One region of the Burkholderia sp. 10_S31 genome, then DNA from elsewhere that is predicted to be linked to it. Evidence: predicted binding sites of a transcription regulator. Region 1 holds the regulator's gene; each other region holds the start of a gene.
The links. Region 1 encodes FliA, which starts transcription of late flagellar genes. Its sites were predicted from a motif close to CTAAAGTTTNNNNNNNNNNNGCCGNTA; they were not measured.

Region 2: a site for FliA is predicted at 8,621-8,647, ahead of fliS (flagellar export chaperone FliS). Genes of this name have one in related genera too.
Region 3: a site for FliA is predicted at 7,916-7,942, ahead of flgM (flagellar biosynthesis anti-sigma factor FlgM). Genes of this name have one in related genera too.

Annotation. Positions count from the first base shown of each region.
Region 1 is NZ_JBXOWK010000003.1:3,655,262-3,665,331, forward strand. It holds gene AC1Z3W_RS37160 (DUF3443 family protein) at 1-1,016, shown strand, start outside; gene AC1Z3W_RS37165 (VOC family protein) at 1,182-1,679, shown strand; gene AC1Z3W_RS37170 (DUF805 domain-containing protein) at 1,715-1,960, shown strand; gene flhB (flagellar biosynthesis protein FlhB) at 2,243-3,442, shown strand; gene flhA (flagellar biosynthesis protein FlhA) at 3,439-5,541, shown strand; gene flhF (flagellar biosynthesis GTPase FlhF) at 5,538-7,313, shown strand; gene AC1Z3W_RS37190 (P-loop NTPase family protein) at 7,306-8,124, shown strand; gene AC1Z3W_RS37195 (RNA polymerase sigma factor FliA) at 8,143-8,877, shown strand; S-adenosyl-L-homocysteine riboswitch at 8,955-9,070, shown strand; gene ahcY (adenosylhomocysteinase) at 9,105-10,070, shown strand, end outside.
Region 2 is NZ_JBXOWK010000003.1:3,323,196-3,333,265, reverse strand. It holds gene AC1Z3W_RS35705 (GMC family oxidoreductase) at 1-1,056, shown strand, start outside; gene AC1Z3W_RS35700 (flagellar hook-length control protein FliK) at 1,090-2,367, opposite strand; gene fliJ (flagellar export protein FliJ) at 2,399-2,857, opposite strand; gene fliI (flagellar protein export ATPase FliI) at 2,863-4,404, opposite strand; gene fliH (flagellar assembly protein FliH) at 4,398-5,081, opposite strand; gene fliG (flagellar motor switch protein FliG) at 5,074-6,069, opposite strand; gene fliF (flagellar basal-body MS-ring/collar protein FliF) at 6,059-7,822, opposite strand; gene fliE (flagellar hook-basal body complex protein FliE) at 8,072-8,416, shown strand; gene fliS (flagellar export chaperone FliS) at 8,723-9,157, shown strand; gene AC1Z3W_RS35660 (flagellar protein FliT) at 9,154-9,486, shown strand; gene fliK (flagellar hook-length control protein FliK) at 9,562-10,070, shown strand, end outside.
Region 3 is NZ_JBXOWK010000003.1:3,284,747-3,294,816, reverse strand. It holds gene AC1Z3W_RS35520 (lytic transglycosylase domain-containing protein) at 1-511, shown strand, start outside; gene AC1Z3W_RS35515 (complex I NDUFA9 subunit family protein) at 882-1,844, shown strand; gene AC1Z3W_RS35510 (glutathione S-transferase family protein) at 1,900-2,547, shown strand; gene AC1Z3W_RS35505 (multifunctional CCA addition/repair protein) at 2,544-3,785, shown strand; gene AC1Z3W_RS35500 (helix-turn-helix domain-containing protein) at 3,831-4,646, opposite strand; gene AC1Z3W_RS35495 (M24 family metallopeptidase) at 5,091-6,941, shown strand; gene AC1Z3W_RS35490 (flagella synthesis protein FlgN) at 7,028-7,468, opposite strand; gene flgM (flagellar biosynthesis anti-sigma factor FlgM) at 7,554-7,886, opposite strand; gene flgA (flagellar basal body P-ring formation chaperone FlgA) at 8,005-9,348, opposite strand; gene flgB (flagellar basal body rod protein FlgB) at 9,554-10,042, shown strand.

The DNA of each region.
Region 1 (10,070 bases):
GCGCGCCGGGCACGTCGAACTGCCAGGTGGTCAGCAACGTGCTCGTCGACACCGCGTCGTACGGGCTGCGACTGGTCGGCAGCGCCGTGTCGGGCGTGCTGAACAACCTGCCGAAGGTGACGAGCGGCGGCGCGCCGGTCGCCGAATGCGGGAAGTTCGTGTCGAGCTACACGTGGGGCACGGTGCGTACCGTCGACCTGTCGATCGGCACCGAGCAGGCGAGTTCGCTGCCGGTTCAGATCATCGGTGACCTCGGCACGTCCAACGTGCCGAGCTCGTGCACGAACGGCGGCATGTCGGCCAACACGGCGAGCGACCTCGGCGCGAACGGCATCCTCGGCATCGGGCCGGCGCCGTTCGATTGCGGCACGAGTTGTACGACGTCGACGTCGCCAAGTAGCAACAACTATTATGCGTGCCCGAACGGCAACGCGAGCTGTGCCGTGTCGCCGGTGTCGCAATCGCAGTTGGTCGCCAATCCCGTCCATCGCTTCGCGACCGACAACAACGGCGTGATCGTGCAGATGCCGAACATCTCGAGCAGCGGGCAGGGCAGCGCGACGGGCCTGCTGACGTTCGGGATCGGCACGCAGAGCAACAACGCGCTCGGGGCGTCGACGGTGCTGACATCGACGACGACGGGCGACGTGAGCGCGACCTTCCTCGGCGGCAGCGTGACCGCGTTCTTCGATACGGGCTCGAACGCGTACTTCTTCAACGATTCGTCGCAGAAGATCTGCTCGACCAACACGCAGTTCTACTGCCCGTCGTCGACGACCACCTACACGGCGACGCTGACCGGTCAGAACGGTACGTCGGGCGGCGTGTCGATGCCCGTCGCGAACGCCGACACGCTGTTCGCGAACGCGTCGACGTTCGCGTTCAACGACATCGCCGGCCCGTTCGGCACGGCCGGCTGGCTCGATCTCGGTCTGCCGCATTTCTACGGCAAGACGATCTACTTCGGGATGGACAAGACCGCGAGCGGCGGCGCGCAGCCTTACGTCGCGTTCTGACCGCGCACGAACGGCGGCAGCAAGAGGGGGCGAGCGATCGCCCCCTTTTTTCGCCTTCGGCCGGGCGGCGGGCAGACTACGTTCCGGGCGGTCGCACCGTGCCGATACAGCGCCTACGATATAAGGCCGGCATCGGTGCCGGCACGACATCGAGGAGACAGCGCCATGAGCCAGCGAATCCAACGCATCACGCCGTTTCTGTGGTTCGACCAGGACGCCGAGGCGGCCGCCAGCTTCTACGTGTCGGTGTTCGACGACGCGCGCATCCTGCACGTCGCCCGCTACGGCAAGTCGGGCGCGCAGGCGTCCGGGCGGGCCGAGGGCACGGTGATGACGGTGTCGTTCGAACTGGACGGGCAGGCGTTTCTCGCGCTGAACGGCGGCCCGGCGTTTCCGCTCACGCCGGCCGTGTCGTTCGTCGTCAACTGCCGCGACCAGCGCGAGATCGACCGCTACTGGGCGGCGCTCGCCGAAGGCGGCGACGAGCGCGCGCAGCAGTGCGGCTGGCTGCGCGACCGCTTCGGCGTGTCGTGGCAGGTGGTGCCCGTGCAGATGCCCGAACTGATGGCGGGCGACCCGGCACGCGCCGAGCGCGTGATGGCGCAGGTGATGAAGATGAAGAAGCTGGATCTCGATGCGCTGCAGCAGGCGGCGGCCGGCTAGCGCAGAGGCCGGCCGGGATGCGCGGCTTGCGATGTATGCGCGCGACGCCCGGCGCGATTTTCCTGCTGCTGGCGATCGTCGCACTGGTCGTGTCGCTCGCGCGGGTGCCGCCGGGCCTCGCGGTCACTGTTCGCCGCCTGCACGATAAGGGCTGCTCCGGCTGGTTCCTGCCGATCGCGTTCATTCCGATCGTCGGCGGGATCCTGCTGCTCGTGTGGATGTGCTCGCGCGGCACCGACGGCCCGAACCGCTACGGCTTGGATCAGACTCCGGCAATCTGAGCGCCGCCCGCCCCGACGCGCGGCCGGCGCGTCGGGGCGATCCGATGATCGCTTCACGGCTGCTTCGATTCCCCGCTTCCCCCGTCATCTGCTTCTCCCCACCTGCCCGCGGACGCGTTGTTCACAGCCTCCCCTGCCTGCCGCCCCCCGCCGTACCGCCTTCCCCGATTCCCCGAAATACCCCCCTTTCCCGGCTTTGCTCGACCGATCGGCGTTTGACGTGCGCATGAATAATCGGTGTCACTGGAAAGCGGCATCCCGCCGTACCCGACTGGAGGCCCCGTGGCAGACGAGAGCGATCTCGACAGAACCGAAGCCGCCACTCCCAGGCGCCGCGAGAAGGCGCGCGAGGAGGGGCAGGTCGCGCGTTCGCGCGAGCTGGCTTCGTTCGCGCTGCTCGCGGCCGGGTTCTACGGCGCGTGGCTGCTCGCGGGTCCGTCGGGCGCTCACCTGAAGACGATGCTGCGTGGCGCGTTCACGTTCGATCGCGCCACCGCGTTCGATACACACCGGATGCTGTCGGCGGCCGGCAGCGCGAGCCTGGAAGGTTTCGCCGCGCTGTTGCCGATCCTCGCGCTCACCGGCCTGGCCGCGCTGCTCGCGCCGATGGCGCTCGGCGGCTGGCTGATCTCGCAGAAGACCTTCGAGCTGAAGTTCGACCGCCTGAACCCGATCTCGGGTCTCGGCCGGATCTTCTCGATCCAGGGGCCGATCCAGCTCGGGATGTCGCTCGCGAAGACGCTCGTCGTCGGCGGGATCGGCGGGATCGCGATCTGGCGCAGCAAGGACGAGCTGCTCGGTCTCGCGACCCAGCCGCTCGGCTCGGCGCTCGCCGATGCGATGCACCTGGTCGCCGTGTGCTGCGGCACGACGGTCGCCGGGATGCTGGTGGTCGCCGCGCTCGACGTGCCTTACCAACTCTGGCAGTACAACAAGAAGTTGCGCATGACGAAGGAAGAAGTGAAGCGCGAGCATCGCGAGAACGAAGGCGATCCGCACGTGAAGGGCCGCATCCGCCAGCAGCAGCGCGCGATCGCGCGGCGCCGGATGATGGCCGCCGTGCCGAAGGCCGACGTGGTCGTCACGAACCCGACGCACTTCGCCGTCGCCTTGCAGTACACGGACGGCGAGATGCGCGCGCCGAAGGTCGTCGCGAAGGGCGTGAACCTCGTCGCCGCGCGCATCCGCGAGCTCGCGGCCGAGCACAACGTGCCGCTGCTCGAGGCGCCGCCGCTCGCGCGTGCGCTGTATCACAACGTCGAACTCGAACGCGAGATTCCCGGCTCGCTGTACTCGGCCGTCGCCGAGGTGCTCGCGTGGGTCTACCAGCTGCGGCGCTTCCGCTCGGAAGGCGGCGCGTTCCCGGCCGCGCCGGTCGAGCTCGACGTGCCGGCGGAACTCGACAAGGGGGCGTCGGTATCGGCCGGCGACGAGCGTGAAGAAGCCGAAGACACGCTCGGCAAGCAAGGGAACGCAGCATGAGCACCCCGACCACCGGCCTGTTCGCCAAACGCCCGAACCCGTTCGCGGGCACCAACCTGCGCGCGCTCGCGGGCCCGATCCTCATCTGCATGATCCTGGGGATGATGATCCTGCCGCTGCCGCCGCTGCTGCTGGATCTGCTGTTCACGTTCAACATCGCGCTGTCGGTGATGGTGCTGCTCGTCAGCATGTACACGATGAAGCCGCTCGACTTCGCGGCGTTCCCGAGCGTGCTGCTGTTCTCGACGCTGTTGCGCCTGTCGCTGAACGTCGCGTCGACGCGCGTCGTGCTGCTCGAGGGCCACACCGGCCCCGACGCGGCCGGCCAGGTGATCGAGGCGTTCGGCCACTTCCTCGTCGGCGGCAACTTCGCGGTCGGCATCGTCGTGTTCGTGATCCTGATGATCATCAACTTCATGGTGATCACGAAGGGCGCGGGGCGGATCGCCGAAGTGTCCGCGCGCTTCACGCTCGACGCGATGCCCGGCAAGCAGATGGCGATCGACGCCGACCTGAACGCGGGCCTCATCAACGAGGAGCAGGCGCGCAAGCGCCGCCAGGCCGTGTCGCAGGAAGCCGAGTTCTACGGGTCGATGGACGGCGCGTCGAAGTTCGTGCGCGGCGACGCGATCGCCGGCCTGATCATCATGGCGATCAACGTGATCGGCGGGCTGATCGTCGGGATGGTCCAGCACGACATGACGTTCGTTGCGGCCGGCACCAACTACACGCTGCTGACGATCGGCGACGGCCTCGTCGCGCAGATCCCGTCGCTCGTGATCTCGACGGCGGCCGGCGTGATCGTGTCGCGCGTCGCGACCGACGAGGACATCGGCACGCAGATCACCGGCCAGCTGTTCACGAACCCGCGCGTGCTGACCATCACCGGCGCGATCATCGTGCTGATGGGGCTGATTCCGGGCATGCCGCACTTCGCGTTCCTCGCACTCGGCGGCGGCGCGATCTGGCTGGCCCGCACGCAGACCAGGCGCGCGGCGGCCCGCAAGGCGGCCGGCGATGTGACCGACATCGCACCGCCCGCCGTGCTGCCGTCCGACAGCCACGAGGCGACCTGGGACGACGTGCAGCTGATCGACCCGCTCGGCCTGGAAGTCGGCTACCGGCTGATTCCGCTCGTCGACAAGAACAGCGACGGCGAGCTGCTCAAGCGCATCAAGAGCATCCGCAAGAAATTCGCGCAGGAAATCGGCTTCCTGCCTCCGGTGATCCATATCCGCGACAACCTCGAACTGCGGCCGAACGCGTACCGGATCGCGCTGAAGGGCGTCGAGATCGGCACGGGCGAAGTGTTCCCGGGCCAGTGGCTCGCGATCAACCCGGGCCAGGTGACGGCCGCGCTGCCGGGCGCCGCGACGCAGGATCCGGCGTTCGGGCTGCCGGCCGTGTGGATCGACGTCGCGATGCGCGAACAGGCGCAGGTGTACGGCTACACGGTGGTCGACGCGAGCACGGTCGTCGCGACGCACCTGAATCATCTGGTCGTCCAGCACGCGGCCGAGCTGCTCGGCCGCCAGGAAGTGCAGGCGCTCGTCGAGCGCACCGGCAAGGACGCGCCGTCGCTCGTCGAGGACCTCGTGCCGAAGACGATCTCGCTGACGACGCTGCAGAAAGTGCTGCAGAACCTGCTCGAGGAAGGCGTGCCGATCCGCGACATGCGCACGATCCTCGAGGCCGTGTCCGAACACGCCGGCCGCGGCGACGCGTATGAGATCACCGCCGCGGTGCGGCTGTCGCTCGGCCGCGCGATCACCCAGCAGTGGTATCCGGGCTCGGGCGAGATGCAGGTGATGGGCATCGATTCGAATCTCGAGCGCGTGTTGTCGCAGGCGCTCGCCACTGGCGCGAACCCGGGCCTCGAGCCCGGCCTCGCGCACAACCTTCTGACCGGCACGCAACAGGCGATGCTGCGTCAACAGAATCTCGGGCTGCCGCCCGTGCTGCTGGTGCAGCACGCGCTGCGCGCGATGCTCGCGCGCTTCCTGCGCCGCAGCCTGCCGCAACTGAAAGTGCTGTCGTATGCCGAAGTGCCGGACACGCGCACGATCAAAGTCGTTAACGTCATCGGGGGTTCCGCTTGAACATTCGCAAATTCACCGGCGCGACCAGCCGCGACGCGCTTCGCCTCGTGCGAGAGGCACTGGGCGCCGACGCCGTCGTGCTGTCGAACCGCACGCTCGATGACGGCAGCGTCGAAATCGTCGCACTCGCCGACTCGGATCTCGCCGCGGTCACGCCGCAGGCCGCCGCGCGGGCACGCACGCTTGCGCCGCGCGCACCGGAATCCGTGCCGGCCGCCGCTGTGCCGGGCATCGTGCCGCGCCCCGGCGCCGCACGCGCGCGCCCGGCCGCCAATCCGTATGCGGCAGGCGACGGCGGGCTGCCGGACGTGTTCTCGTCGGTGTTCGGCGCGAGCGCCGAAGCGATGGAACCGGCTGCAGAACCGGCCGCCTTCGATGCCGACGCGCACGCAACGGAGCCCGCATCGCCGTCGTCGGCGGCGCCCGCTGCCGGCGCAGCGGCGGCAGGCACGCCGGCCGCATCGTCCGAACCTGCACCGTGGCTCGTCGAGCATGCGAAGCGCCTGACGCAGCAGCGCGAAGCGCTGATCGCCCGCGCGCAGGCGGCGCAGGCCGCACCGCAGGCGCCGGTCCGCACGCAGCAGGACGCCGCGTCCGCGACGCCGGCCGGCTGGGCGCGCGACATCGTGCGCGACGCCGAGCGCCGGATGCCGTCCGCCGCCGCCGCCGCCGCCGCCACCCGCGCGAGCGAAACCAGTGCCGCGAAGCCGGCCGAGCGCGCGGGCCTGTCCGCCGAGGCGGCCGCTGCGGTGGCCGACGCGCTGAAGGCGCGCATCGAGAGCATCGTCAACGACACGGTGATGCACGAGCTCGGCGCGATGCGCGGGATGATGCAGGAGCAGTTCGACAGCCTGATGTGGCACGACCGCCAGCGCCGCAGCCCGGTGCACGGCGCGCTGACCAAGCACCTGTTCTCGGCCGGCTTCTCCGCGCAACTGGTGCGCATGCTGGTCGACAACCTGCCGTCCGGCGACAGCACGCAAACCTTCGACCAGGCCGCCGAATGGGCGCAGTCGGTGCTCGCGGCGAACCTGCCGGTGCTCGAGAGCGAGGACGCGCTGATGGAGCGCGGCGGCGTGTTCGCGCTGATGGGGCCGACCGGGGTCGGCAAGACGACCACCACCGCGAAGCTTGCCGCGCGCTGCGTGATGCGCTTCGGCGCGAGCAAGGTCGCGCTGCTGACCACCGACAGCTACCGGATCGGCGGCCACGAGCAGCTGCGCATCTTCGGCAAGATCCTCGGCGTGCCGGTGCACGCGGTGAAGGATGCGGGCGACCTCGAGCTCGCGCTGTCCGAGTTGCGCAACAAGCACATCGTGCTGATCGACACGATCGGCATGAGCCAGCGCGACCGCGCGCTGTCCGACCAGATCGCGATGCTGCACGGCGCGAACGCGCCGGTGCAGCGCCTGCTGCTGCTCAACGCGACGAGCCACGGCGACACGCTCAACGAAGTCGTGCAGGCGTACCGCAGCGCGGGCGAGCATCCGGACCTCGCCGGCTGCATCCTCACCAAGCTCGACGAGGCGACCCACCTCGGCGGCGTGCTCGACACGGTGATCCGCTACAAGCTGCCCGTCCACTACGTGTCGACCGGCCAGAAGGTGCCGGAGAACCTGTACGTCGCGTCGACCAAATTCCTGCTGAAGAGCGCGTTCTGCGTACCGCGCGACGGCTCGCCCTTCGTGCCCCAGGACGAAGACATGCCGACGCTGCTGTCCGCACTGGCCGCACGTTCCACCGCCGAGCTGCACGAGGTGCGATTTGGATAAACGGATCATCGACCAGGCCGAAGGGCTGCGACGCCTGCTGGCCGGGCGCGCGTCGCGCATCGTCGCGGTGACGGGCGGCCCGGCGGGCGTCGGCTGCACGTCCACCGTCGTGAACGTCGCGGCCGCGCTGACCGCGCTCGGCAAGGACGTGCTCGTCGTCGACGAGCGTGCCAACGTGCATTCGAGCGTGGCGACGCTCGCGGGCGCATGGCTGCGCGACGGCGAACGCACGCGTGTTGCCGCCGGGTTCGGCCTGTGCGCGGCCGCGCGGCTCGCGCGCGACGGCTACAGCGACGCGCAACTGAGCGACTTCATCGACGGCCAGGCGGACATCGTGCTGGTCGACGCACAGCTCGGCGCGGACGGCACGCTCTCCGCACTCGCGCGCGAGGCGCACGACGTGCTGATCGTCACGCGGGTCGCCGCGCAGGCGATCACCGAGGCGTATGCATGCATGAAGCGCCTGCATTTCGCGCACGCGGTCGCGCAGTTCCGCTTGCTGACCAACCACGTCGGCAGCCACACCGACGCCAGGACCGCATTCGACAATCTCGCGGGCGTCGCGAGCCGCTACCTGACGGTGTCGATCGCCGATGCCGGCTGCGTGAGCGCCGATCCGCTCGTCGAGCATGCACGCGACCTGATGCATACCGTGGTCGACGCGTTCCCGTCGTCGGCCGCCGCGCGCGATTACCGGCAGATTGCCGCCGACCTGCTGTACTGGCCGATGCGCCCGGGCTCGGGCGCGGGGCGCGCCGTGCATGCGGGCGGCAAGCCGTCGTACGAGGCGGGTGCGGCCCACGCCGCGTGAGACCGGAAGGAGAGAGCCATGATGTACAACGCTCAAGGAAAGATGACCCAGGCCGACGTGCTCGCGCAATACGCGCCGCTCGTGCGGCGCCTGGGCCTGCAGCTCGTCGCGAAGATGCCGGCGAGCGTCGACCTCGACGACCTGATCCAGGCCGGCATGATCGGCCTGATGGACGCGGCCGGCCGCTACAAGGAAGACCAGGGCGCGCAGTTCGAGACCTACGCGACCCAGCGCATCCGCGGCGCGATGCTCGACGAGCTGCGCAGCAACGACTGGCTGCCGCGCAGCCTGCGCAAGACGTCGCGCGAGGTCGAGCACGCGGTGCACCAGGTCGAGCAGCAGCTCGGCCGCTCGGCGAGCGAGACCGAGATCGCGCAGCACCTGAAGATGCCGCTCGACGAGTACCAGGGGATGCTGCAGGACCTGCACGGCAGCCAGCTCATCTACTACGAGGATTTCGACCGCGCGGCCGACGACGAGCCGTTCCTCGACCGCTATCGCGTCGATCACGCCGATCCGCTGTCGGCGCTGCTCGACGAACACCTGCGCGAGGCGCTCGTCGACGCGATCGAGCGGCTGCCCGAGCGCGAGAAGCTGCTGATGTCGCTGTACTACGAGCGCGGGCTGAATCTGCGCGAGATCGGCGCGGTGCTCGAAGTGAGCGAATCGCGCGTGTGCCAGCTGCACAGCCAGGCCGTCGCGCGCCTGCGCGCGCGGCTGCGCGAACAGGCGTGGGTCGGCGCGGAGAACTGACCCTTTCATTGTGCCCACGCGCGCCGACGCGGCGCGCGGCGCGCATTTCCCGCGCCGATTTGCTACAATCCCTCCCGTTTTCCGAGGAGCGTTGCGACGGACCTTCTGCGTTCGCCAGGCTCGGAGAGCTTCACCAAGCAGCCGTGCGGCGAGATTCGCGCCGGCCCCGCTTCCTGAACGGCGCTCACGTCACCAATTTCTAGAACTTTTTTAGAAAGGAGGGCGTGATGAACGCCATTATCGATTCGCAAGCTTCCAAGGATTACATCGTCGCCGACATGGCGCTTGCCGGCTGGGGCCGCAAGGAACTGAACATCGCCGAGACCGAAATGCCGGGCCTCGTGCAGATCCGCGACGAATACAAGGCGCAGCAGCCGCTGAAGGGCGCGCGCATCGCGGGTTCGCTGCACATGACGATCCAGACCGGCGTGCTGATCGAGACGCTGAAGGCGCTCGGCGCCGATGTCCGCTGGGCGTCGTGCAACATCTTCTCGACGCAGGACCACGCCGCCGCCGCGATCGTCGAAGCCGGCACGCCGGTGTTCGCGTTCAAGGGCGAGTCGCTCGACGAATACTGGGAGTTCTCGCACCGCATCTTCGAATGGCCGAACGGCGAATTCGCGAACATGATCCTGGACGACGGCGGCGACGCAACGCTGCTGCTGATCCTCGGCTCGAAGGCCGAGAAGGACCGTTCGGTGATCGCGAAGCCGACCAACGAGGAAGAAGTCGCGCTGTACAAGTCGATCGCGACGCACCTCGACGCCGACCCGACCTGGTACTCGACGCGCCTCGCGCACATCAAGGGCGTGACCGAAGAAACCACGACCGGCGTGCACCGCCTGTACCAGATGGAAAAGGACGGCCGCCTGCCGTTCCCGGCGTTCAACGTGAACGATTCGGTCACGAAGTCGAAGTTCGACAACCTGTACGGCTGCCGCGAGTCGCTCGTCGACGGCATCAAGCGCGCGACCGACGTGATGATCGCGGGCAAGGTCGCGGTCGTCGCGGGCTACGGCGACGTGGGCAAGGGCTGCGCGCAATCGCTGCGCGGCCTGGGCGCGACCGTGTGGGTCACCGAAATCGATCCGATCTGCGCGCTGCAGGCGGCGATGGAAGGCTACCGCGTCGTGACGATGGAATACGCGGCCGACAAGGCCGACATCTTCGTGACGGCGACCGGCAACTACCAC
Region 2 (10,070 bases), 330 kb from region 1:
TGCAGCGTCGCGCGTGCGTACATCTACGGCCGCAACCGGCCGAACCTGCGCGTGATCACCGACGCGACGGTGCTGCGCGTGGGCTTCGACGGCAAGCGCGCGGTCGGCGTCGTGGTGTCGCGCGACGGACGCATCGAGACGCTCGGCGCGCGCGCGGAGGTGATCCTGTCGGCCGGCGCGTTCAATTCGCCGCAACTGCTGATGTGCTCGGGGATCGGTCCGGCGGAACAGCTGCGTCGGCACGGGATCGCGGTCGTGCAGGACGCGCCGGACGTCGGCGCCAACCTGATCGACCATATCGACTTCATCATCAACACGCGCGTGAATTCGTCGGAGCTGGTCGGCGTCTGCCTGCGCGGGATCGCGAAGATGACGCCGGCGCTCGCGCGCTATTTCTCGAGCCGCACCGGGATGATGACGAGCAACGTCGCGGAGGCGGGCGGCTTCATCAAGAGCGATCCGTCGCTCGATCGTCCGGACCTGCAGCTGCATTTCTGCACGGCGCTCGTCGACGATCACAACCGCAAGATGCACTGGGGCTTCGGGTATTCGCTGCACGTATGTGCGCTACGGCCGTTCAGCCGCGGCACGGTCGCGCTTGCGAGTGGCGATGCGCGCGACGCGCCGCTGATCGATCCCCGCTTCTTCAGTGATACGCGCGATCTCGATCTGCTCGTGCGCGGCGCGCAGGCGATGCGCCGCATCCTGTCGCAGGCGCCGCTCGCGTCGCAGGGCGGGCGCGAGTTGTACACGCGCGCGGACCAGAGCGAAGCGGAACTGCGCGCGACGATCGTCGCGCATGCCGACACGATCTATCACCCGGTCGGCACCTGCCGGATGGGTTCGGATGCGCGGGCGGTCGTGGATCCGCAACTGCGCGTGCGTGGCGTCGAGGGGCTGCGGGTGGTGGATGCGTCGGTGATGCCGACGCTGATCGGCGGCAACACGAATGCGCCGTCCGTGATGATCGGCGAACGCGCGGCGGACTTCATCGTCTCGGCGCGTCGGGGCGGCGTGCCGCGCGGCGAGGCGGCCGCGGCGGCGCACGGCCGCTGAGCGGCGCGCACCGGCTCGCGGCCGACGCGATGCTCAGGCGAACGTATCGACGAGGCCCGCGCGGCTCACGGTCGCGCCGGCCGCTGCGGATTGCGCAGCGTCGAGCGGTGCGTCGACGGCTGACGTTCCGGCGCGTGCGCGCGGCGACGACCGGCCGCCGGCGAAGTTCTGTTGCGGGTTCTGTTGCGACGCGAAGCCGCCGTCGCTGACGGTCGCGCTGCCCAGGCCGAGCCCACCCGCCTCCATCGCTTCGCGCAGCTTCGGCAGCGCGGCTTCCACCGCGTCGCGCACTTGTGCGTGCTGCGACACGAACAGCGCATGCGCGTGGTTGTCCGCCACGCGCAGCACGACCTGCAGCGGGCCGAGGTCCGGCGGGTTCAGCGTCAGCTCGGCGCTCTGCTGGTGCGCATTGGACAGGAACACGACCTTCTGGCTCAGCGCATCGGTCCAGTCGGCCGTGCCGACATGCGGGGCCAGCACGTGCGCGTTGGCCGCGGCGATCGAGCTTGCGGCGGGCGCCGTCGCGACGTTCGCCTGGGCGGCCGCCGCCGCCGCTGTGGCTGCCGCGACCGATGCGTCGGCGGCCGGGCTGGCGGTTTCCCCGGCGGCCGCGAGTGCGTGTGCCGCGGACTGGCCGGTCGCGCCGGCCTGCAGCGCCAGGGCGGTGGCTTGCGTGGGCGTCTGCTGCGTCGCGAGCGTGCCTTTCGCGTCGGCGAGCGTGTGGTCGAAGGTCGGGACTTTCGGCGTCAGCGGTGCATCGGCCGCTGCCGTGCCCGTCCCGGGCATCGCGATCGCCCCCGCACCGCCGGTCAGTCTCGCCAGCGCGCCCTGCAGTGCGTCGCGGCCCGATGCCGGCACGGCGGCCGCATCCTTGCCTGCATGATTCGCCAGCGCCGCCGTGGCGTCAGGCTGGCCGGACACGGCGGTCGTTTGCGCGGCGGTGGCATCGGCCGGCGCCGCGCCGTTCTCGCGCGCCTGCAGCTGTGCCTGCACGGCCGCCGCCGCGGCGAGCGCGGCGGCGTCGGGACCGGACGTCGCGTTCGCGTCGTCGGCCGACTTCTCGTCGTCGCGGTCGGCGGGTTTCGTGCCGGCGGCCGGCGTCGACGACGCGTGTTTCGTCGTGGCGTCCGGCTTGCCGGCGTTCGCCGTGTCGTGCCGCGTGACGACGCTTCGCTTCAGCGTCTGCGCGAACGGCACGGCGGCCGGGCTGTTTGCGGCATCGTCGCCGGCGGACGAACCCGCGCCGCGGACGGCCTTGAGTGCGATGCCGGCGGTGTCGAGCAGCGCGCCGAGCAGGGGCAGGGGAGGCATGGCGATTCTCTCGTTCGAAAGCGGTGAGCGGTTACGCCGAGCGGGCCGCATCGGCCCGCATGCGCAGGATTTTGGCGGCGTGTTCGTCGGCGTCGCGCTGTTCGCGCTTCGCGGCACGCTGCGCTTCCTGCGCGACGCCGCGCGCCTGCAGGGTTTCGTATGAGCCGACGGTGCGCTTCTTCTGTTGCCAGTTCGGGCGCGCTTCGTCGATGCGGAGCTCCGCTGCGGCCAGCACGTTGCGCTGCTGCGCGATTGCCGCGTCGAGCGTGTCGATGAACGACTGGAAATTGCGCAGGTTGCCGGCGGGCATCCCGTGCTGCGCGGACTGCGTGAAGCGCGCGTGGTATTCGTCGCGATAGCGCAGCAGCGCATCGAGCTGTTCGGCGGCCGCGGTGCGGTCGCGCTGCGCGGTGCCGAGCTGCTTCGCGGCGGTGTCGAGATCTTCCTGCGCGCGATCGAGCAGCAGTTGAAGGGGAAAGCCGTGTGCCATCGGGATCAGCCTCCGTGTACGTCGAACAGCGCATCGAGTGCGGTGAGGCTCGACGCGAACGGCGCGCGTTCGCGAAAGCCCTGCTGCAGGAACGATTCGATGCGCGGATAGAGCGCGATCGCGCGGTCGAGCTGCGCGTCGCGGCCGGGTGCATACGCGCCGACCGCGATCAGGTCGCGGTTGCGCTGGTAGCGCGACAGCATCTGCTTGAACTGCCGCACGCGGTCGAGATGCGTTTCATCGATCAGCGCGGTCATCGCGCGGCTGATCGATGCCTCGATGTCGATCGCCGGATAGTGGCCGGCCTCGGCGAGCGCGCGCGACAGCACGACGTGGCCGTCGAGGATCGCGCGCGCCGAATCGGCGATCGGGTCCTGCTGGTCGTCGCCTTCGGTCAGCACCGTGTAGAACGCAGTGATCGAGCCGCCGCCTTCGGGCCCGTTGCCGGTGCGCTCGACGAGCGCCGGCAGCTTCGCGAACACCGACGGCGGATAGCCCTTGGTCGCGGGCGGCTCGCCGATCGCGAGCGCGATCTCGCGCTGCGCCATCGCGTAGCGCGTCAGCGAATCCATCAGCAGCAGCACGTGCTTGCCCTGGTCGCGGAAATACTCGGCGAGCGACGTCGCGTAGGCGGCGCCCTGCATTCGCAGCAGCGGCGACACGTCCGCCGGCGCCGCGACGACGACCGAGCGCGCGAGCCCGTCCTTGCCGAGGATCTGTTCGATGAATTCCTTCACTTCGCGGCCGCGTTCGCCGATCAGCCCGATCACGATCACTTCCGCACTCGTGTAGCGCGCCATCGTGCCGAGCAGCACCGACTTGCCGACGCCGGAACCGGCAAAGAGGCCCATGCGCTGCCCGCGGCCGACGGTGAGCAGCGCGTTGATCGCGCGCACGCCGACGTCGAGCACGTGGTGGATCGGCTCGCGATCGAGCGGGTTGATCGACGGGGCCGACAGCGGCGCGTCGACCTTCGACGCGAGCGGGCCCAGGCCGTCGAGCGGGCGGCCCGACGCGTCGACGACGCGTCCGAGCATTTCCCAGCCGACCGGCAGCCGCTTCGCGCCCGCGAGCGGGTCGGCGACCGGTGCGCTTTCGAGCGGCCATACCCGGGCGCCGGGCAAGACGCCGGCGACGTCGGTGGTCGGCATCAGGAACAGGCGATCACCGGAGAAGCCGACGACTTCCGCTTCCGCATGCGGCAGCGTGCTGCCGGGCGGCAGTTCGATCATGCATTCGGCGCCGACCGACAGGCGCAGCCCGATCGCCTCGAGCACGAGGCCCGCGGCACGCGTGAGGCGCCCGCTCGGGCGCAGCGGCAGCGCGCGGTGGCTGCGCGTCGCGAGCCCGTTCAGGTGCGTGCGCCAGTGCGCGAGATGCGGATTGTGCGGTGCGCGCGGCGCATCGTCCGATGCGGGTGCCGCGTGCGGATCGGCGCCGTGTGCGGTGTCAGGCGCGCTGTCTGGGCCGAACGACGCGAGCGCGAGTTCGCGCTCGAGCGGCGTCATCCCGTCGTGCAGGATCGATTCGGGCGTGGGCGTCACCATGCGCTCACCTTGCCGATCGCGGCGGCGACACGCTGCCAGCGGGTGGGCAGCGTCGCGTCGACCTCGCCCGTCGCGGCGTGCGCGCGGCAGCCGCCGCGCTCGATCGACGCGTCGGTGCGCACGTTCCAGCCGAGCGTATCGAGATCGTCCTGCAGGTACGCTTCGACGACGGGCAGGTCGGCCGGATTCACCGCGAGATGCGGCGCGCCGGACAGCGCGGGTTCGGCTGCGAGCACGTCGCGCACGGCGGCAACCAGCGCGGCCGGGTCATGCTTCACGTGCTGGCGCACGACCTGCTGCGCGATGTCGAGCGCGAGCTGCGCAAGGTCGGACGCGAGATCGTGCTCGACGCTCGACACGGCTTCGCGGAACGATGCGGCGAGCGCCGCGAGCTGCGCGGCCTGTTCGCGGGCTTCGGCCTGGCCGGCCTCGAAACCCTGCGCGCGGCCCTGGTCGAAACCGGCCTGGTAACCCAGGGCCTGACCTTCGACGTGGCCGGCCGCATGGCCTTCGGCATGCGCGGCGTCGCGCACGCGCTGCAGTTCCTCGGCGAGCGCGGCGGCAGCCGCTGCCGCATCGTCGGGCGGTGGCGGGGGCGGAGGCGGATCGAATGACGCCATCTCCCACCGCTGGTACGCGGTGAGGGTGCCGGCGCGGTCGCGCGCGGAATCAGACATACGCGTCTTCCGCCTTGCCGCCGATCGCGATCTGACCGCTTTCGGCAAGGTTGCGCACGATCTGCAGGATGCGGCGCTGCTGCGTCTCGACTTCGGACACGCGCACCGGGCCGCGCGCGTCGAGATCCTCGGCGAGCAGTTCGGCCGCGCGTTGCGACATGTTCGCGAGGAACTTCTGGCGCAGCGCGGGCGGCGCGCCCTTCAGCGCGATGATCAGCGTTTCCGATTCGACTTCCTTCAGCACCATCTGGATCGCGCGATCCTCGAGGTCGAGCAGGTTCTCGAACACGAACATCTGGTCGACGATCTTCTGCGCGAGGTCGGCGTCGTACTGGCGCACGCTTTCGAGCACGCCTTCTTCATGATTGCTCGTCATGAAGTTGAGGATCTCGGCTGCGGTGCGGATGCCGCCCATCGGGCTGCGCTTCAGGTTGTCGCTGCCGGACAGCAGGCCGGTCAGCACGTCGTCGAGCTCGCGCAGCGCGGCCGGCTGGATGCCGTCGAGCGTTGCGATCCGCAGCATCACGTCGTTGCGCAGCCGATCGGTGAAGCACGACGCGATTTCGGACGCCTGGTCGCGGTCGAGGTGCACGAGGATCGTCGCGATGATCTGCGGATGCTCGTTCTTGATCAGTTCGGCCACCGCGCCCGAGTCCATCCACTTCAGGCCCTCGATGCCGCTCGTGTCGCTGCCCTGCAGGATCCGGTCGATCAGCACGCTGGCCTTGTCCTCGCCGAGCGCCTTGGTCAGCACCGAGCGGATGTACTCGCTCGAATCGAGCGACAGCGCGGTGTGCTGCTCGGCTTCCTTCGCGAATTCCTGCAGCACGTCCTCGACCTGCTCGCGCGTGACGTTCTTCAGCGCGGCCATCGCGGCGCCGATCTTCTGCACCTCGCGCGGCGCGAGGAACTTGAATACCTGCGCGGCCTCTTCCTCGCCGATCGACATCAGCAGCAGCGCACTCTTGGTCAAGCCTTCAGCGTTCATCGGACACCCAGTTCTTCACGACGGTGGCGACGATCTTCGGATCCTGGCGGGCGATCGTGCGCGCGTAGTCGAGGTTGCGTTCGTAGCGGCTCCTTTCGTTCTCGAAGCCGAGCAGCAGCGGATCGGACTCGTCGGATTTGTCCGGTGCGGGCAGGCCGTCGAGCGCGACCGGATCGTCCGGCCCCACGAGCGCCGGGGCGACCGGTGCGGGCGGCGGGAACGCGCGGCGCATCGCCGGGCGCACGAACATGAAATAGAGCGCCGCCGCGGCCGCCGCGATGCCGAGCCACTTCGCGGCTTCCTTCGCCATCGCGATCATGTCCGGCTGGCGCCACCACGGCAGGTCGGCGTACGGGTCGCTGACGGTCGAGAACGCGCTGTTCACGACGTTCACCGAGTCGCCGCGCTTCTCGTCGTAGCCCATCGCGTCCTTCACGAGCTGCTCGATCTGCGCGAGCTTGGCGGGCGGCAGCGGCTGCATCGTCACGTGGCCCTTCGCGTCGGCGACGGGCTGGTAGTTGACGACGACGGCGACCGACAGCCGCTTCACGTTGCCCATCGGCTGCTCGACATGGCGGATCGTCTTGTCGAGCTCGTAGTTGGTCGTCTGGTCCTTGCGGTCGCTGACGGGCGTCGACTGCGGCCCGTTCTGGCCGTTGCCGGCGACGACCGGCGCGGAGGCCGGCTGCGGCGGTGTGTTCGACAGCGCGCCCGGCACGCCCGATGCGCCGCCCTGCGCGAGTTCGGTCGCGCTGCTGGTCTGCTGGCTGCGGATCGCGGCCTGCTGCGGCGCGCCGTTCGGGCCGTAGCTTTCCGAGGTCTGCTCGAGCTTCGAGAAATCGACGTCCGCGCTGACCTGCGAGCGTGCGTTGCCGGCGCCGAAGATCGGCGCGAGGATCGCGTCGATGCGCTTTTGCGTATTGCGCTCGACCTGCTGCACATACTTGAGCTGGCTCGCGTCGAGGCCGGATGCCGATGCGGTCTGCGTCAGCAGGTTGCCGTCCTGGTCGACGATCGTCACGTTCTTCGCCGGCATGTCGGGCACGCCGGACGACACCATCCGCGTGATCGCCTGCACCTGGCCCTCGTCGAGCACGCGGCCCGGGTAGAGGTCGACGAACACCGACGCGCTCGGCGCCTCCTTGTCGCGCACGAACACCGACGGCTTCGGGATCGCGAGATGCACGCGCGCGCCGCGCACCGCGTTGATCGATTCGATCGTGCGCTGCAGCTCGCCTTCGAGCGCGCGCTGGTAGTTCACCTGCTCGGCGAACTGGCTGATGCCGAATTTCTGGTTGTCCATCAGCTCGAAGCCGACCGAGCCGCCCTTGGGCAGCCCCATCGCGGCGAGCTTCAGGCGCGTTTCGTGCACCTGGTTCGACGGCACGAGGATCGCGCCGCCGGCGTCGGCGAACTTGTAGGGAACGTTTGCCTGCTGGAGTGCGGCGATGATCGCGCCGCCGTCGCGGTCCGACAGGTTGCTGTACAGCACGCGATAGTCGGGCGCGCGGCTCCACAGCACGAGCGCGGTGATCGCGGCAATCGCGAATGCGACGGCGATCACGAACGGCAGCTTCGGATTGCCCTTCATCCGCGAGATGCCGGGGATGCGTTCCGCGAAGCCGCCGAACCCGAAGTCCGCGCCGGCGCCGCCCGCTCCCGGCAACGCGGCGGCCGCGGTGGCGCCTGGCACCGGGCTGGCGAGGCCCGTGCGGGCGTCGGGGTTGATCAGCGAGTTGGCCTGCGAATCCATGCGAGGAGTTTCTCCGGAGCGGAACGACTGAGCCGCTCGGACGAGCGGACGGACAATGACACGATGCGATTATCGGGACCCGGGAGCGACTCCGATCGACCGAAAAGAGCGGGGTTTCCCCCGTACTTTCGCGGCTTTGGCGCGCACGGCGCTGCTATTCTTTTTCGCGATCCGGCATGGTGCGCGTGGTGCGGCGCCGGCGGAAACGCCCGGTGCGTCCGGGTCTCTTCTCTTATGTCTGGGGACAGCATGGCTGCCAACGTCAGCGGAATCGGTTCGGTGTTGCAACAGATGCAGGCGATGGCCGCGCAGGCGAGCGGCGGCGCCGCGAGCCCGGCGGCGGCGCTCGCCGGCTCGGGCGCCGCGACGGCCGGCACGTTCGCGAGCGCGATGAAGGCGTCGCTCGACAAGATCAGCGGCGACCAGCAGCATGCGCTCGGCGAGGCGCAGGCGTTCGAGGTCGGCGCGGCGAACGTGTCGCTGAACGACGTGATGGTCGACATGCAGAAGGCCAACATCGGCTTCCAGTTCGGGCTCCAGGTCCGCAACAAGCTCGTGAGCGCGTACAACGACATCATGCAGATGTCGGTGTGACAGGACGGCTACCGGCGACGGGCATCCGGGGACGGCTACCGGCGACGGGCATCCGGGGACGGCCACCCGGCGACGGCCACCCGGCGACGCACACCCGGCGACGCCCATCCGGCGACGCCCATCCGGCGACGCCCATCCGGGGGGCAGCTACCTGGACGGCGCCCCCCGGGGCGGCCGGCACGACGGAGCCGGCCGCCCGCGAGCCTAAAGCTTTTCAATTCCCTTCCGATAACTCCGGTACAAGGCCGCGTCGTGCAATGCAGGGCGGCGGCTTCCGCATAGCCAACGCATCACAAGGAGAAGCGCATGTTTTCCCCAGGACACGCTGGAGCCAGTGCGTACGCGCGTGTCGGCGTCGAGACAGGGGTGATGGGCGCCTCCCCGCACCGGCTGATCGCGATGCTGTACCAGGGCGCGCGGCAGGCCATCGCGCTTGCGCGCATGCATCTGCAGCAGGGCAACGTGCCCGCGCGCGGCGAAGCGATCGGCAAGGCGATCGGGATCGTCGAAAGCGGCCTGCAGGCGGCGCTGAACCGCAACGCGGGCGGCGAGATCGCCGGGCGCCTCGACGCGCTGTATTCGTATATCGGCCGGCGCCTGCTGCAGGCCAATGCGCAGGCGAGCGACACGATGCTGGTCGAGGTCGACGGGCTGCTCGCCACGCTCGAGGAAGCGTGGACGGGCATTGCCCCCGAAGTCGCGCGGATGGCCGCGCAGCAGGCAGCGGACGTGGCGCGATGAATCGCAAGGCCGAATACTTCGCTCGCTACGAGGCGCTCGCGGCCGTGTCGGGCCGCATGCTGAGCGCGGCTCGTGGTGCCGACTGGAGCGCGCTGCCGGCGTTGCAGGCCGAATTCCTGCAGCTCGTCGACGGATTGAAGGAGGCCGATCCGGGCGTCGCACTCGACGAAGCGGATCTTGGCCGCAAGCTCGCGCTGATCCGCCGCATCCTCGCCGACGACGCCGCGATCCGCGATCTCGCGAGCCCCGAAGTCGCGCGGCTTTCCGCGCTGTTCGAGGCGCGGTGCCCGACCAAGGCATTGGCCGATCTCTACCGCGCTCGCGGATAGTGCCCGTTTGCCGGGGCCGCGATTGTCGCGTCCCCGGCTTTGCAACGATGTGGCTGAGGTGAGCAGGCTTCGATCATGACCGGTATCGACTCCGTTGCGGCCGCCCTGCTGGCGAGCCGCCTCGACAGCCTGCTGACCGGCACCGTGACGGCGTCCGCCGGCGGCGCGACCGCGCAGGTCGGCACGCCGGGCGCCAGCGCGTCATCGCCGCCCTCGACGGGCGCACCGCCGGCCGCGCCGCCGGCGTCCGCGCAGACCGCGCTGTCCGACGTGGCACTTGCGCTCGACGCGATCTCCCGCGCGGGCGGCGTCGCGACGCCGGTGATTGCCGGACGCACGCCGCTGCTGGCCGATCCTTCCGTGCTGCTGAGCGCGGCCGCGCCGCCGGACGGACAACCGGCAGCCGGTCCGGCCGCGTCTGCCGCCGCTTCTTCCGCTCCTTTGTCCGCGTCCGACGTCGCGGCTGCGCGCGCTGCGTCGGACGTGTCGCCCGCCGCGGCGCTGCGCGCGGCGCTTGCGCAAGCCGTGAGCGAAAGCGGGCTCTTTTACGAATCCCATCTCGCGCAGTGGCTGGCCGGCCAGCG
Region 3 (10,070 bases), 370 kb from region 1:
CTACCCGTCGCCGTATCGCGACATCGTCGAGCGCTACGCGCAGTCGTCGGGCCTCGACATCGAATGGGCGTACGGGCTGATCCGCCAGGAGTCGCGCTTCATCACGAACGCGCGTTCGTCGGTCGGCGCGGGCGGGCTGATGCAGCTGATGCCGGCCACCGCGCAACTCGTCGCGAAGAAGCTCGGGATGGGCGCGATCACGCGTGCGCAGATGCACGACATCAATACCAACATCCAGCTCGGCACCTGGTATCTGGCGGACATCTACAACACCTTCGACAGCTCGCCGGTGCTGGCGACCGCCGGTTACAACGCGGGCCCTGGCCGGCCGCGCCAGTGGCGCCAGGTGTTGACGCAACCGGTTGAAGGCGCGATCTTCGCAGAGACGATTCCATTCAACGAGACGCGCGACTACGTGAAGAACGTGCTGTCGAATACCGTCTACTACGCGGCGCTTTTCGAGGGCAAACCGCAGTCGTTGAAGAAACGTCTAGGCATGATCTCGCCCTGATCCGCAACATACACACTGCCGCGCGAGACGCGGCAGTGTTTAAGGGGCTGTTCACGCTAACAACGGGCTTGCGCTGGCCGCCAGAAGGGCCGAGCGCAAGGATTGCGACGAAGCGAATACTCGACGTATTCGCAAGGAGCATGACGCAGCGATCGGCCCTTCTGGCGGCCAGCCCCGCGAATGATTTTTTCCAAACAGGGGAACGAGCCTTGCCGGCCGCATTGCGGCGTCGCGCGTCGCTTGTTTGGCTAGGCCAAACGGCGCTCCTTGCTTCTTGCACGCGCCCGAAGGAAGTCCCCTTGGGGGGCAGCCGGCAAGGCTCGTTCGCAAGCCCGTTATTAGCGTGAACAGCCCCTTAGAGGTCTCGAACATGGATGATCGCCAGACTGTCGCGCTATTGGGCGGCACCGGCTTCATCGGCAGCCGGCTCGTCAACGCGCTGCTCGACGCCGGCAAGCAGGTGCGGATCGGCACGCGGCGGCGCGAGCACGCGCGCCACCTGCAGATGCTGCCGGTCGAGATCGTCGAACTCGATGCGTTCGATACGCGCACGCTGGCCCGCTTCGTCGCCGGCGCGCACGCGGCCGTCAATCTCGTCGGCGTGTTGCACGGCGGCCGCGGCACGCCGTACGGGCCCGGGTTCGAGCGCGCGCACGTCGCGCTGCCGGCCGCGCTCGCCGCCGCATGCGTCGAAGTCGGCGTGCGGCGCGTGCTGCATATGAGCGCGCTCGGCGCCGATTCGCACGGCCCGAGCATGTACCAGCGCTCGAAGGGCGACGGCGAGGCCGCGTTGCATGCGGTCGCGGCGACCGATTCGCTGGCACTGACGATCTTCCGCCCGTCGGTCGTGTTCGGCCCCGGCGACGCGTTCCTCAACACGTTCGCGAACCTGCAGCGCACGCTGCCCGTGCTGCCGCTCGCGATGCCCGACGCGCGCTTCCAGCCGGTGTTCGTCGGCGACGTCGTGCGCGCCTTCGTCAACACGCTCGATCTCGCGGGCGCGCACGGCAAGACCTACGAGCTCGGCGGCCCGACCGTCTATACGCTCGAGCAGCTGGTGCGCTATTGCGGCACGCTGGTCGGCCGGCAGGCACGCATCGTGCGGCTGCCCGACGCGCTCGCGAGGCTGCAGGCGCGCGTGTTCGAATGCCTGCCCGGCGAGCCGGTGATCACGCGTGACAATCTCGCGTCGATGTCGGTGCCGAACGTGCTGTCCGGGCCGCTCGCGCCGGAACTCGGGGTGTCGCCCGCGAGTCTCGAGAGCATCGCGCCCGCATATCTCGGCCACGCCGCGCGGCGCTCCCGCTTCGACTGGTTCCGTTCGCGCCGCTAGTTGCCGCGAGCCGTCGCTTTCCGTCATTCACTTTCGCGCTTATCGGAACACCGCCATGAAACTCGTCATTGGAGACAAGAATTATTCGTCGTGGTCGATGCGGCCGTGGCTGCTGCTCGCGCATTTCGGGATTCCGTTCGACGAGATCGCGATCGAGCTGCGTCGCGACGACACGGCCGCGCGCATCAGCGAGTACTCGCCGACCGGCAAGGTGCCGTGCCTGATCGACGATCACGGCACCGCGATCTGGGATTCGCTCGCGATCGCCGAGACGCTCGCCGAGCGCTATCCGCAGTTCCCGATGTGGCCGGCCGATCCGCTCGATCGCGCGCATGCGCGCTGCATCTCGGCCGAGATGCACTCGGGCTTTGCCGCGCTGCGCACGCAGATGGGAATGAACGTGCGTGCATCGATGCCGGGGCGCGGCGCGACACCGGATGCGCTCGCCGACGTCGCGCGCATCGACGCGCTGTGGGGTGCGTGCATCGAGGCATCGGGCGGCCCGTTCCTGTTCGGCGAATTCGGGATCGCCGATGCGATGTATGCGCCCGTCGTGATGCGCTTCAACACGTATGCGCCGGCGCTGTCGCCGGAGGCGGCCGGCTACGCGGCACGCGTGACGGCGCTGCCGGCGGTGCAGCGCTGGATCGAGGCCGCACGCCGCGAAACCAACGTGATTGCCGAATACGAACCCGCGCCATGAACATCTACGCAGTAGGTGGAGCGATCCGCGACGAATTGCTCGGCGTGCCGGTGCAGGACCGCGACTACGTGGTGGTGGGCGCGACGCCCGAGCAGATGGCCGCGCAGGGCTTTCGGCCGGTCGGCAAGGATTTCCCCGTGTTCCTGCATCCGGACACGCAGGAGGAATACGCGCTTGCGCGCACCGAGCGCAAGACGGCGGCCGGCTATCACGGTTTCCAGTTCTATTACGCGCCGGACGTGACGCTCGACGAGGACCTCGCGCGGCGCGACCTGACGATCAACGCGATGGCGCGCGAAGTGAGCCCGGAGGGCGCGCTGATCGGGCCGGTGATCGATCCGTTCGACGGGCAGGCCGACCTGCGCGCACGCGTGTTCCGGCACGTGGGCGACGCGTTCGTCGAGGATCCGGTGCGGATCCTGCGGATCGCGCGCTTTGCCGCGCGCTTCGCGGATTTCACGGTCGCCGACGACACGCTCGCGCTGATGCGGCGCATGGTCGAAGCAGGCGAAGCGGACGCGCTGGTGCCCGAGCGCGTGTGGCAGGAGATCGCGCGCGGGCTGATGGAGGTGAAGCCGTCGCGGATGTTCGCGGTGCTGCGCGCGTGCGGCGCGCTCGCGCGCATCCTGCCCGAGGTCGACGCGCTGTGGGGCGTGCCGCAGCGCGCCGATTACCACCCGGAAGTCGACACGGGCGTGCACGTGATGATGGTCGTCGACTATGCGGCGAAGCAGGGCTATTCGCTGCCGGTGCGCTTCGCGGCGCTCGCGCACGATCTCGGCAAGGCGACGACGCCCGCCGACGTGCTGCCGCGCCACGTCGGCCATGAAGGCCGCAGCGTCGACCTCATCAAGCCGTTGTGCGAGCGGCTGCGCGTGCCGAACGAATGCCGCGAGCTTGCGCTGGTGGTCGCGCGCGAGCACGGCAACCTGCATCGCGTGATGGAGATGGGCGCGGCCGCGCTGGTGCGGCTCTTCGAGCGCAGCGACGCGCTGCGCAAGCCGGCGCGCTTCGCCGAGATGCTGCAGGCGTGCGAATCGGACGCGCGCGGCCGGCTCGGGCTCGACACGCAACCGTATCCGCAGGCCGAGCGGCTGCGCGTGGCGCTGGTGGCGGCGCGCAGCGTCGACGCGGGCGCGATCGCGCGCGGTATCGGCAACGATGCGATGCAGATCAAGGACGCCGTGCATCGCGCACGGGTCGAGGCCGTCAAGCAGGCGCTGGCGATCGGCGAATAGTGCGGAAGAAGCGGGTGGCGCGGTGCGCCGCCCGGCCGCCAGCCGTCATTTCGTCGTGCGGGCGGGGGGGCGGCGGGCCGGGGTGGCGGCGGCCGGACGTTTGCCGGCGGCCGCGCGTGGCTTGCCGGCAGCCGGCTTGGTTGCCGCTGCGCGGGCCGGTGTGTCGGTGGACTGAGCGGCGTCCGTGTCGCGCTCGCGTTTCGGCGCCGCTTCACGGCGGCTCACGCGCGGCTCGCCCGGCGCCGCGCCGGCATCGCGCGCAAGCGGCCTGATTTCCCTCTCCGCGGACCCGAATTCGGCGCAGCGGTCGTCGAAGAGCGGCAGCGTGCCGACCGCGATGAGTTCGGCGGGCCCGTCGCCAACGTTCGCGACGCGATGGCGCTTTCTCGCATCGAAGTGCAGCGAGTCGCCGGGCGACAGCGGGTAATCCTTCTTGCCGATCGTGTAGCAGACGTGGCCGGTCAGCACGTACACGAACTCGTCGCCGCCGTGCGCGACCCATTCCGAACGGTAGCCCTCCATCATCCGGACCTTGAGCGCGTTGATCTGGCTGCCGTCGAAGGTGGTGGACAGCCGCTCGTACCACTGCGACGTGGCGTCGACCGCGTACGGTTCGCGGCGGCCGGCGTGCGAGTCGGGCTGCGCCTGGCGCGGCTGGTCGATCAGCGTGCCGAGCGGCACGTTCAGCGCCTTCGCGACGTTGACGAGCGACGACAGCGAGATGCCGGTGAGATGGCGCTCGACCTGCGACAGGAACCCGATCGACAGGTTCGCCTCTGTCGCGACTTCCAGCAGCGTCTTCTTCGCCTCCCGGCGCAGGCGCCGAATGCGCTGGCCGATACGCATGATGTCTGAATCCATGAATCTCTTTCGTGGCAACGAGTCGGAAGGCGAGCGGAGGGCGGGGCAGTCGCCGGGACGTTGCTTTTCCGCGAATCGCACGAAGCACGGCCGTCGGGACGGCGATGCCGGCGCATTGTACCGCGCAGTGGCGCACGCACGGCGCCACGCCGCGCAGGGGCGCGCGGCCGTCGTGCACCGTGCCGGTAACACCATGCCGGGAATTTTAGCCCTACGAAAATTTTAGCTTGACCTCAATTTCAGCGTGCTCTAGATTCTGTCGCGCACATCAAACAAAGTTAAGTGAGACAAAAATTTTCCCGAAGACCTGCCGCTGGAACGGCACCGCGGCCCGGCTGCCTGCCGCGCCGCGCGTCGGCTGTGCACGGGTGGCGTGCCGCTCCCGGCGTGCGCCATGCCGCGCAACGCCGCCGGCCGCCGACAACAATCCATAACGGGCATCCGATGATCGATCGACTGAAATACAGTTTCTCCGGCCTTCCCTCGTATGACGCGTCCGTTGGCGACGCGCAGGCGGGCCTGTCGCGCGTGCTCGACGCGCTGCGGCTCGACGCCGTGGTCGTCACGTCGCAGGACGAATACATCACCGAATACCTGCCGCGCCGCAACAACCCGCGCTACGCGGTGTCGGGCTTCGACGGCTCGGCCGGCTGCGGGATCTTCCTGAGCGCGGCGACCGCGCAGGCGCTCGGCGTGCCGCCGTTCGTGCTGTTCGTCGACGGCCGCTATCACCTGCAGGCCGAACAGCAGTGCGACCCGGCGCGCGTGCGGATCGAGAAGCTCGCGATGGACGTGACGATCTGGCAGGCGCTGGCCGACTGGCTGGTCGCGCATGCGAGCCGGCTCGCGCGGGTCGGCTACGACGCGCTGCGGATCAGCGTCGCGCAGCGCGACCGGCTGTTCGCGCAGACGCAGGCCGCGTCGCTCGACTGGACGAGCCTCGCCGAGCGCGAGATCGACCGCGCGATCGCGCTGCCAGGCTGGGTGGTCGAGCGGCCGATCTTCGAGCTGCCGGACACGATGACCGGCGCAAGCGTCGCGCAGAACCTCGGCGCGCTGAACCGCCGGCTCGCCGCGCACACCGGCGCGGCACCCGGCAAGACCGCGTTCTTCACGTGCGCGTCGGACGATCTCGCGTACCTGCTGAACAGCCGCGGCTATCACATCCCGAACGCGTCGTCGCACCTGGGCTTCCTGTTCGCGGTCGGCGAGCAGGTCGCGCTGTTCCTGCCGGAAGGCTGCGACCGGTGCCCGGTCGAGCTGGCGTCGTATCCGGCGCTGCACGTGATCCGGCGAGACTTCGCCGAACTCGAGCGCTTCCTCGCGCGGTTCGCGGTCGACCACGTGTGCTACGGCTTCGAATCGGTCAATTGCGCGCTCGTTGAGTCGGTGCGCCGCGTATGGCCGCACGCGCGCCACGCCGATTTCAATCCGGTCGAGGCGATGCGGGCCGGCAAGACGCCGCAGGTGCTCGACCGGTTCCGGGACGCATTCGCACGCAGCTCGGCGGCGATCGCCGAGACGATGCGCTGGGCGAAGGCCGGCGAGCCGGGACAGCGCCATACCGAATACGACCTGGCCCGCACGATCAACGACGCGTACGGTGCCCGCTCGGCGGTCGCGCTGACGTTTCCGTCGATCGCGGCGAACGGCTCGAACAGCGCGTTCGCGCACTACACGGCGGCGAGCGCCGAGGTCGAGCTGACGGAGGGCGAACTCGTGCTGCTCGACAGCGGCGCATACTACGACGCCGGTTTCGCGACGGACTGCACGCGCGTCGTGTTGCGTCGCACGCAGCCGGAGACGGTCGCGCAGCCGTGGCAGCGCGAGATCTACACGGTCGCGCTGAAGGCCTGCATCAAGGGGCTCGTCACGCGCTTCCCGAAGACGGCGACGGGCGGCGACGTCGATGCGGCCGTGCGGCAGGTGTGCCGCGACCACGGCTATGATTTCGGCCACGGCACCGGGCACGGCGTCGGGATCCACGTGCACGAAGGCGGCGTGCGGTTCGCGCCAGGCGCGAAGTACGGGCTGGTGCCGAATGCGGTGATTTCCGTCGAGCCGGGTATCTACGTGCCGGGCAAGGGCGGCGTGCGGATCGAGAACATCGTGATCGTGCGCGCGGACGACGACGAATCGGATACCGTCGCGTTCGAGAACATCGTCACGGTCGGCTACGACTGGGACCTGATCGATGTCGAGCTGCTGGACGACGACGAGCGCGCGTACCTGCGCGACTACGAACGGCTTTGCGTGGAGCGCGGCACGCAGGTCACTGCGTGTCCGCTGCTGTAAGGCGGGGATGGCGCGCGCGGCCGCGGCAGGGCCGCGGTGCGCAGCCGGCGCGTCGGTACGCCGGCGTGGTCAATGCATCAGTGCAATCAGCGCATCAGCGCCGACACGCGCCCGTCGGGCCCGTAGACGCCGGCCGGCGCGGGCGCCGAGCGCAGCACCGCGAGCGCGCGCTCGTTGTAGTCCATCCGGATCCGGATCAGCATCCCGTTGGTCGCATTGGCCTGGCGCGCGCGTTCGGCGGCCTGCAGCAGCAACTGCCAGCGGCCGGCAAGGCGCGCATCGCGCTCGGCGGCCTGGTCCATGCCTTTCTTGCCGGCCGGAAAGCCGAGCGCGGACAGCTGCGTGTCGCGCGTGCGTTCGAGCTGCGCGAGCCGGTCGATCAGCACGCTCTTCTTCTCGACGATGCCGGGCAGCATTTCCAGCGGCTCCGGGGTCGTGAGCGCCTTTTCCTCGTAGGCGAGCAGGGACGCGAACGCTTCGACCGTCGCGTGTTCGTCGTTGACCGTGGCCAGCAGCTCTTCTCTCATCGCGTCATGCTCGTCGCGCCGGCACGCGGGTGCGCATGCCGGCAAACCAGGGGGCCGGTCAGGGCGTGACGGGCCCCGGGCCGGTTCAGTTGCCCTGCGGGCGCTGCTGTTGCAGCAGGTCGCGGGCGGTATTCAGTACGCCGTCGGCGATCTTGTTCACATCGATCGTCAACGTGCCGTTGTTCAACGCGTCCTTGATCGACTGGACGAGGGCCGTGTCGATGTCGGCGCTGCCGGAGGCCGACAGCGAACGCAGCTGGCCCGACAGACCCGACAGGTTCACGGTCGTGTCGCCGCCGGTCGATCCTGCGTCGGCCGCCTGCGCGGGCGACGACGAAGCCGCGCCGGATTGCGCGCGGGTCGCGCCGTTGCCGGTCGACGCGAGTGGGCTCGGGTTCGGAGTGGAATCGATTTTCACGATGGGTTTCCTGTACGGTATGACCCAGATAACGGCCGGGTCGGCCCGAACTTTAGCATCGTGAACCCGAAATTCTCCGAATAAACAATTCTTTGCAATCTTGCGGCGGGATCCGTCCCTACAGCGGAATTTCCACGGTCCCGGCGTCCTTGACGATCGCCGTGACGATCTGCCCCGCGGCCATCCTGACCCGCACCGACTGGCCCGGCGCCGCATTCGCGAGCGCGCTGCCCTCGGCCGAGATCGTGAAGCCGGGCCCGGCCGCGACGACCCGCACCGTCTGGCCGGCCGACACCGACGCGGCGCTCTTCAGCATGTCCTGGCGCAGCGGCAGCCCGGCCGAGATCCGGGCCAGCGCGGTCGCGCCGACCGCCTGCGCGGGATCGGTGATCACTGCGAGCGGCAGCACCGTCAGGTCGCCGTCGCGCGCGACGAGGTCGGCGGCGGTGAGCGGCTCGCCGGGCGGGATCTGCCGCGCGGCGACGTAATAGGTGGCCTGCACGGCGACCTTCGCCTGCAGGTAGACGGTCCACGGCCGTTCGCCCGCGCAGCGCACGCCGACCGTCGTGCGGCCCCACAGGCGCGCGCCGGTCGGCAGGAACGGCTCGAGCGTCGTGCACGCGGCGAGCCCGCGCGGGAATGCGGCGGCGACGGTGGCGGTGGTCTTGCCCGGCAGGCCCGCGATCTGCTGCTGCAGGAATGCGAGGGCCGTGCGTCGGATCGCGTCGGGGTCCTGCTGGCCGGGTGGCGCCGCCTGCTGGAGCGCGGCGGCCGCCTGGGCCGGGGGGGCGGAAGTCATCGGCGCGCGCGGCGCCGGCGCGGCTGCAGCGGGGCGGGCTGCCGCGGTGCGCGTGGCGATTGCCGGGCGCGCGGGATTCGATGCGGGTTCGGCCGTACCGGCGACGACGGTCGCGACGGCGCCCGGATCGGTGGCGTGCGGCGTGCGGTAACCGTACCCGTAACCGGCGCTCGCGCGCGCGGCCGCGTAGACGGGGCGTGGCGCGGGCGTCGGCACGACGGCCGGCGGCGCGACGCTCGTCACGACCATCGAGCCGGCCGCGGCCGTGCCGGTCATGCCGGTCGCACCACTCGCACCGGCCGCCATCGCCATGCCCGCACCCGCACCCGCACCCGCACCCGCACCCGCACCCGCACCCGCACCCGCACCCGCACCCGCACCCGCACCCGCACCCGAAGCCGAAGCCGAAGCCGAAGCCGAAGCCGAAGCCGCACCCGAAGCCACACCCGAAGCCACACCCGCCTTCCCGCCGAACTGCCCGCCGCTCGCCGCATTCGCCTGCGCGAGCGCGGTTTCGGCCGTCTCGCCGCGTCCGGGAATCACGATCATCCCGTCGTCCGCGTGGGCAGCCGACACCACGAGCCACAGCGCCGCGGCGAGCGCGAACGCACGCGGCACGCGTGTGCCGCGTGCGGCGTTTTCGCGAAGTGCGCTGCCTGTCATCGCCGTGTCCTCGAAACCGTTGATCCGATTCGCATTCTAGGGAGCCGGGCCGTCGCGCAAACGATGAATAGAGGGGGCCTTTGCCGCGTTATTCGTCCGATTGCCGGTTGCGCCCGACGCCTACCATCGCTGTCATGGAAAAAAGCCCCTTGGGCCGCCATCCGGCGCAACGGGCGTGCAGCGCTTCATACGGAGAGACGCACACATGCTGGACAAACTCGATGCCGAATTCGCGTTCGGCCGACAGGCGCTCGACGTGCGCGCCTATCGGCAGGAACTGCTGTCGTCGAACATCGCGAACGCCGACACGCCCGGCTACCAGGCCCGCGACGTCGATTTCGCGTCGACCCTCGCGCGCTCGCTGAAGCAGACCAGCGGCGGTCTCGCGCCGAGCAACGCCGCGCAGCTGCCGATGGCGCAGCCGGCCGGCGTGGCGAGCGGGATGACGATGGTGTCGACGGCGCCGGGCCACATGGCCGGCACCGCGAAGCTGATTCCGACGGGCGGCCCGGCCGACGACTACGGTCGCGCGCAGTACCGGATGCCGCTGCAGCCGTCGCTCGACGGCAACACGGTCGATCTCGACGTCGAGCGCGTGCAGTTCGCGAACAACGCGCTGCACTACGAAACCGGGATGACCGTGATGACCCAGCAGATCAAGGCGATGATCGCCGCGATCTCGACGAACTCGTAAGCGCGCGGCGCTTGCGCACCCGAACAAG